2 regions of the Diplocloster hominis genome follow, and region 1 is predicted to be linked to the other one. Evidence: predicted binding sites of a transcription regulator. Region 1 holds the regulator's gene; the other holds the start of a gene.
What was found. Region 1 encodes HrcA, which represses chaperone genes, less so after heat shock. Its sites were predicted from a motif close to TGTTAGCACTCNNNNNNNNNGAGTGCTAACA; they were not measured.

Region 1 (4,066 bases):
CACCTTTCTGCCATACTTATAAGCCGTGTCCATGATCTGCTGCACCCGGTCCACATTGGAGGCAAAGGTTGCCACAATGATCCGGTTATTTTTATTTTCCGCGAAAAGCGTATCAAAAGTCCTGCTCACCTTGGTTTCGGAAGGGGTAAAACCAGGGCGGATCGCGTTGGTACTGTCACACATTACGGCCAGCACGCCCTTCTTACCGATAGCCGCCATCCGCTGCAAGTCGATGGACTCCCCAAATAAAGGCGTATAATCCACTTTAAAATCTCCGGTATGCACAATGGCTCCCATAGGGGTATACACGGCCAGAGCGGAAGCTCCCGCTATACTATGGTTGGTCTTGATAAATTCCACCCGCAGATCCCCCAGATTCACGCTGCTTCCCTGCTTTACCACTTTGCGCCGTACTTTCTTCATGAGCCGGGCCTCTTTTAACTTATGCTCGATCAGTCCCATGGTAAGCTTCGTTGCATATACCGGTACATTCAGCTGAGGCAGAATATAAGGAAGTGCCCCGATATGGTCCTCATGGCCATGAGTGATGACAAAGCCTTTGACCTTTTCCTGATTCTCCAGCAGGTAAGAGACATCCGGAATAACCTTATCAATTCCCAGCATCGTCTCATCCGGGAAAGAAATCCCGCAGTCGATAACCACGATCGTATCCTTATACTCAATCGCGGTAATATTCATCCCGATCCGGTCCAGACCCCCCAGCGGAATAATCTTTACCGTATCGCTCCCAGCCGTCAGCTTATAATCCGTATCCACATCGGAATGCCCGATATGCCCGGATTGCTTGGAAGGATCTTTGGCCCCGCCATCCTGGACAGCATTCTCTTTCTTAACGGACTTAGCCGTACCAGAAGCTTTAGCGGCAGTCTTTCTCCTGGCCGTGTTCCGGCTGCCGGTATCCGCACGCTTGTGCGCCTTTTCCGCTGAAGTCCCGGCACTGTCTGATCCTGTCTTAGCCCCGCCGCGATCTGCTGCAGACTTGGTCTTGGACTGGTCAGTCTTTCCCTTTGCGGCGGCCTTGGTACCGTCAGATTTGGAAGCTGCGGCCCTGCTGTTTCTTTTGCTGCCCCCTGTTGTCCCAGCAGTGTTACTGCCGCTGCTTTTTTTACTAATATCTGTAGAGATATCATTTGATTCATTCTTCATTCATTTACACTTTCTGCATTAACATGCGTTTTTCTTTTATAATTGTACATCCGGACGGTTCCCTGCGTTTCAAGAGAGCCCCCTGATCCCAAACCCATCGGTGAAGGAAGCATTCAAACATTACCTCATGCACAGACCGGAAAACAAACCCAAAGAGGCCTGGAAGGTAAACCTGCAGCATCCCATAATACATGCCCTGCGGGAGGGTTCGCAGTATTCGCTGCTCAACAGAGTATTACATTACGCAAACATAATCTGCATTTCTTTTCACAAGGTATGAGTATCTTTACTACAGCAAACAGACAATCCTACCTATTAAAAGCCTGTACAATGATTTCTCATAGTCGCAGATTTCTTACCACAAGATAAATTCCGTATACACAATTGTTTTCATTATACATTGCCTAATTACCAAAAGCAAGGGGCAACTTCCAAAGAATCCCCTAGAACTTCCAAAGAATCCCCTAGAATCATAAAGAAAGAGGTTCCCCCACCTTCGGAGTTAGCCGTTCTTAGGTCCGGCCGAAGGGATTAGCCCCCGCAAGATGAGCCGCCCGGCATCAAGCCCCCGCCGTTTCCCTATCTTCACCGCTCCTAAGTCAACACCCCGCCTGCAGCCAGCCTCCAGAATTTTTAAAAAATATGTGAAATGGTATTGACAAAAATTAGGGGGAGTGCTATGTTAATTACAGATGTTAGCACTCCTCAACAACGAGTGCTAATAAAGCAAAAAGAGAGGAGCGATTGGATGCAGCTGGACGACAGAAAGACGAAAATATTGCAGGCGATCATCCGGAACTATCTGGAAACCGGCGAACCTGTAGGTTCCAGAACGATTTCCAAATACTCGGATTTGAAATTGAGTTCAGCCACCATTCGCAACGAAATGTCAGATTTGGAGGAGATGGGATTTATTGTACAGCCCCATACATCTGCGGGCCGGATCCCTTCCGACAAAGGTTATCGGCTTTACGTCGATCAGATGATGGAGGAAAAAGAACGGGAAGTCACGGAGATGAAAGAACTCATGATCCAGAAGGCTGACCGGATGGAGTCGCTGCTGCAGCAGGTGGCTAAGGTATTGGCACATAATACGAATTACGCGACGATGATTTCCTCGCCTCAGTACCATCATAATAAAGTAAAGTTCATACAGTTAAGCGAAGTGGATGAGACTCAGATCCTGGCGGTCATTGTTGTGGAAGGCAATATCGTGAAGAATAAGATTATCACGGTGGATGAGCCTTTGGATAATGAGAAGATCCTGAAGCTCAATATTATGCTGAATACACAGCTCAATGGATTGACGCTGGAAGAGATCAACCTGGGAATGATCGCGAACCTGAAGGAACAGGCCGGAATCCACAGCGGACTGGTGAGCGATGTGCTGGACGCGGTGGCGGAGGCGATTAATCTGGACGATGATCTGGAGATTTACACCAGCGGCACCACGAATATTTTCAAATATCCGGAGCTGTCCGACAGCGAACGGGCCAGTGAACTTTTGAGCACCTTTGAAGAAAAGCAGCAGTTAAGCGATCTGGTAAATGAGACGCTGGCTAACGCGGACGAACATGGAATTCAGGTTTATATCGGGAATGAGACACCGGTACGGGCCATGAAGGACTGCAGTGTTGTGACCGCGACTTATGAATTAGGGGAAGGTATGCAGGGAACCATAGGTATCATCGGACCAAAGAGAATGGATTACGAAAAAGTAGTGAGCACTCTCAAAACACTGATGGTTCAACTGGATGCGATCTATAAGAAAAAAACATAGGCAGAGATAGAAAGGAAGGTAACCAGGCTTGGCAGAAGAAAAAGATACGATAAAGGCAGATCAGCAGGAGACAGCAGATATTCCAACGGATCAGGAGAATACGGCGGCAGAGACAGCGCAGGCAGCAGACCAGGAACCGGCGGAAGATAACGTGAAGGAAGCTGAAGCTGCACAGCCGGATACACAGGAAGGCGACGAGAAAAAAGAGAAGTTCAGTAAGAGAAAAGAAAAGAAAGAAAAAAGAGATAAGAAAGATGAAAAGATCGAAGAGCTGTCCGACCAGGTAAAACGGCAGATGGCGGAGTTCGATAACTACAGGAAGCGGACCGAGAAAGAGAAGTCCCACATGTATGAAATCGGCGCAAAAGAAGTGATTGAAAAGATGCTGCCGGTTGTGGATAACTTCGAGAGAGGCCTTGCCAGTGTGCCGGAAACAGGACGGGAAGATCCATTTGTGGAAGGCATGAACAAAATTTATAAGCAGTTGATGACCACGTTGGATGAGATTGGTGTAAAACCGATCGAGGCGGTGGGAGGCGAATTTGATCCGAACCTGCACAATGCGGTTATGCATGTGGAAGACGAAGAGGCAGGCGATAACATCGTTGTGGAAGAATTCCAGAAGGGATATCTTTACAAAGAAAGCGTCGTTCGTCACAGCATGGTAAAAGTAGCAAATTAAACAAATAGAATGATAGAATCAGGAGGAAATCATAATGGGAAAAATCATAGGAATTGACTTAGGTACAACAAACTCATGCGTAGCAGTTATGGAAGGTGGAAAACCTGTCGTTATAGCGAATACGGAAGGAGCCAGAACCACACCGTCTGTAGTCGCATTTACAAAAACAGGAGAGCGTCTGGTTGGAGAGCCGGCAAAGCGTCAGGCGGTTACCAACTCTGAGAAGACCATCTCCTCCATCAAAAGACATATGGGAAGCGATTTCCGCGTAGACATTGACGGGAAGAAATATACCCCTCAGGAAATCTCCGCCATGATCCTTCAGAAATTAAAAGCGGATGCGGAAAACTACCTGGGTGAAAAAGTCACCGAAGCAGTGATCACGGTTCCTGCTTACTTCAATGACGCGCAGCGTCAGGCTACCAAGGACGCAGGTA
Region 2 (4,066 bases), on a different contig from region 1:
CATAACGTATCTTCCCTGTATATATACAAAAACGCGTCTTCCAGATTCGGCCTCACCGGTACGGCGCCCGCCACTGGAAAATCAGCCGCGATCCGCAGCACAGTCTTCTCTCCCCCCTGCCGTTCACTGAGCAGCAGCTCCTGATCAGTCAATTCCGTATCCGACGGCACCTCATACAGTTTCCCATTCAGATTTTCGCAGATCCGGGCAGGGCTTTCACAGCAATAAAGGGCATGATCCCGAAGCATGATAATCTTTCCGGCTATGGTTTCGATATCGGACACAATATGTGTGGACAGTATAACGATACGCTGCTTCGACAGACCGTGAATCAGATTCCGGAACCGGACCCGCTCCTTAGGGTCCAGCCCTGCCGTGGGTTCGTCCAGAATCAGCACTTTCGGATCATTTAGCATCGCCTGGGCTATTCCTACCCGCTGGATCATACCACCGGAAAACTGCTTCATTTTCTTATCTTTGACGTCGGAAAGCGCTACCAGCTCCAGCAGGCTGTCGATCCGCTCCTCTGCCGCCTTGCGCTCCATACCCTGCAAGGCGGCCATATATCTTAAAAACTGCCTGGGAGAATAATTCTTATAATAGCCGAATTCCTGCGGCAGATAGCCCACTAGCCCCCGGTATTCGCCGCCCATGGACAAAATATCCTGTCCATCCCACAAGATCCTGCCCTTCGTCGGAAACAGCAGAGTGGTCAGCATCTTAATCAGTGTCGTCTTGCCGGCGCCGTTTGGCGCCAGCAGTCCATAGACACCGCTTTCAAAGACCAGATTGATATCCTCAAGGGCCGTAAAACTTCCATATTTCTTCGTCACGTGTTCAACGGACAGCATGCGCAATCGCTCCTTCCTGCGGATCAAAATAGTAATGTTTCAGGGTCCTTCCATATAAAACGGCACAGCAGGCTGCGATGATCCAGAATACCGCCGTCGGGATATTCCGCAGAAATGCCTCCGCACGTTCCCCCAGAACCAGAAGGGCCAGGCTTAATAAAACCCAAAACGCCGGTACCACCAGATAAGATCCCGGTGTTCTCCATCTCCATTCCGCCGCCGCGGACGCCGCCGCGAACAAAAACAGGGCGGAAAATGCAATTCCCATCAGATTCAGGATAGAAGGGCCGTCATCCAGCACCCAGCCAATCCCGGCACTCGCCCCGATCGACAGGATGACCGCGGCACCCCCGAATACCAGCATCCGCAGGACCATCAGCTGACGAAGGGAACACCGGCAGACCATCATCGTCTCATAGGTTCCCGTCATGATTTCTTTCCATATGCCAAGAAGGTGAAGCAGCGCATACAGAAACGGGGATACCAGGAACAGCAGTACACTTAACTGACCCCGGGCGCCAGCCGCAGCGGTGAAGCATCCCGCCCAGAGTAATCCACCCAGCAGGAAGGACAGGAACATGCAGTCCCCCACGCCGAAGAAAAGGCCCCTGATTCCAAGCCTGCCCGCCAGTTCCCACAGCTCCGGCAGCATCCGCTTCGGCCTGGGGATTCCCTTGTCCAGTATCATCCGGATACTTCTGTCTTTTTCTTCCCCGGAAGGGAACCGGATATTTTCAAAATCATTCATGATCTTCAAACTCCTTTCTCAGCCGTTTGATCAGCCGGTAATACTGCGCTTTGATCTTTGCCTCCGGCTGCATAGTCACCGAAGCGATCTGCACAAAAGTAAGATCCGCGTATAGCCGCAATCGGAATATCTCCTGCAGCTGCGGGCTTAACCCGCACACGTACTCCTCCATCTGCCGGATCAGTTCCCTGTCTGCCAGATCGTCGGTAAAGTCCTCCTGTATCCGGATATCCTCCTCTTCCAGGGGAACCGTCACGGGCCTGTGCCTTCTCCTGGCATCGATCACCTTATGCGCGGCGATACGGCACAGCCAGGTGCTAAAACCCGCTTTGGACGGGTCATAGGAGGCAAGGGAGTGTAAGGCCGCGATAAAACTGTCCTGGGTCAGATCCAGCGCATCCTCTTTGCACCCGACCTGCCGGTAAATAAACGCATATAGCTTATCGTAATGAACCCGCACCAGCTGATCCGCAGCTTTTCTGCTTCCCCTGTGTAAAATAGCGCGGATCCACTTTTCTTCCTGTTCCATTCCCGGCCTCCTTCTCTTAATCCCTGTCACTTATATATTCGTATCATCCGTGAGAATCGTTGCATATTATTTTAACATATTCAAAAAGGACTGGTAAAACCCCCTGCCCCTTCCAATTATTAGCACTCTTTTTCATTGAGTGCTAATTTTTTCTTGACTTTTGATATGCGGGGTATTAATATAACTGATATAGAAGAAAAATAATTGATTTAAAAACATAAAAGGAGTGAATAACGCATGAGCAACAAGACAGGAAGTCTGTCCATCAACAGTGAAAACATATTCCCCATTATCAAGAAATGGCTCTATTCCGACCACGATATCTTTGTCCGTGAGATGGTATCCAACGGATGCGACGCCATCACAAAGCTGAAAAAGCTGTCCCTGATGGGAGAATACACCTACCCGGATGACTTCAAAAACAGCATTCAGATCATCGTCAATCCCGAGGAAAAGACCCTGAAATTCATCGATACCGGTATCGGTATGACAGCGGACGAGGTGGAGGAATACATCACGCAGATCGCTTTCTCCGGCGCTACCGAATTCCTTGAGAAATACAAGGACAAGACCACCGACGATCAGATCATCGGACATTTCGGCCTGGGCTTTTATTCCGCTTTTATGGTTTCCGACAATGTCCATATCGATACCCTTTCCTACAAAGAGGGAGCAAAACCTGTACATTGGGAATGCGACGGCGGTACCGAGTACACCATGACCGACGGCAGCAAGACCACTGTAGGAACGGAGATTACACTGTTCCTTAACGAGGAAAGTGTAGAATTTTCCAACGAGTACCGGATGCGGGAAGTACTGGAGAAGTACTGCTCCTTTATGCCCGTCGAGATCTTCCTTTCCAAAGAAAACGCCGAGCCTCAGTATGAGACCATCGACGAAGCCGACTTAAGGGAAGACGATGTGATCGTGGAACATATCCACGAGGAAGCCAAGACTGAGGAGCAGGAAAATGAAAACGGTGAAAAAGAAATCGTGGAAATCTCCCCGGCCAGAGAACGCGTAAAAATTCAGAAACGCCCGGTTTCCATCAGTGACACCACTCCGCTTTGGACCAAACATCCCAACGAATGCACCAGGGAAGAATACCTGGAATTCTACCGCAAAGTATTTATGGATTACAAGGAGCCCCTGTTCTGGATTCACCTGAATATGGACTATCCGTTTAACTTAAAAGGAATCCTTTATTTCCCTAAGATCAACACAGAGTACGATTCGATCGAGGGAACGATCAAGCTCTACAACAACCAGGTATTTATCGCCGACAATATAAAAGAAGTCATCCCCGAGTTCCTGATGCTGTTAAAAGGCGTCATCGACTGTCCGGATCTTCCGCTGAACGTATCCCGAAGCGCGCTGCAAAACGACGGCTTCGTGAAGAAGATCTCCGACTACATCACCAAGAAAGTAGCCGACAAACTCTCCGGCATGTGCAAAACAGACCGTGAGAACTACGAAAAATACTGGGATGACATCAATCCGTTCATAAAATTCGGCTGCATCAAGGATGAAAAATTCTGTGAGAAGATGGGCGATTATATCCTGTTCAAAAACCTGGATCACAAGTACCTGACCCTGAAAGAATACCTGGATGCCCAAAAAGAGAAAGAAGAAGCAACCTCTGACGGAGCAGATGCATCCACGACAGACGATACGGCTGACACTTCCGGCAACAACGGTGAGACAAAAGAGACAGAAGCAGCTGGAGACGCTGCTCCGGAAGCCTCTGAATCTGCTGACTCCGATTCCTCCCAGGAAGAGGAAAAACCCAAGACGATCATCCACTATGTGACCGATGAGGTACAGCAGAGCCAGTATATCAACATGTTTAAAAAGGAAGGCATGGATGCTTTCATCCTGTCCCACAACATTGATTCCCCGTTCATCAGCCAGCTGGAGCGCCAGCACGAGGAACTGAAA

Region 2: htpG (molecular chaperone HtpG) is a predicted target of HrcA. The motif match lies at 2,246-2,276, and genes of this name have one in related genera.

The regions. Positions count from the first base shown of each region.
Region 1 covers NZ_JAWDIY010000005.1:76,953-81,018, forward strand. Annotated here, with positions in the region: gene ABC831_RS06305 (RNase J family beta-CASP ribonuclease) at 1-1,167, opposite strand, end outside; gene hrcA (heat-inducible transcriptional repressor HrcA) at 1,916-2,947, shown strand; gene grpE (nucleotide exchange factor GrpE) at 2,976-3,629, shown strand; gene dnaK (molecular chaperone DnaK) at 3,664-4,066, shown strand, end outside.
Region 2 covers NZ_JAWDIY010000003.1:220,140-224,205, forward strand. Annotated here, with positions in the region: gene ABC831_RS04495 (ABC transporter ATP-binding protein) at 1-851, opposite strand, end outside; gene ABC831_RS04500 (hypothetical protein) at 838-1,599, opposite strand; gene ABC831_RS04505 (RNA polymerase sigma factor) at 1,592-2,128, opposite strand; gene htpG (molecular chaperone HtpG) at 2,366-4,066, shown strand, end outside.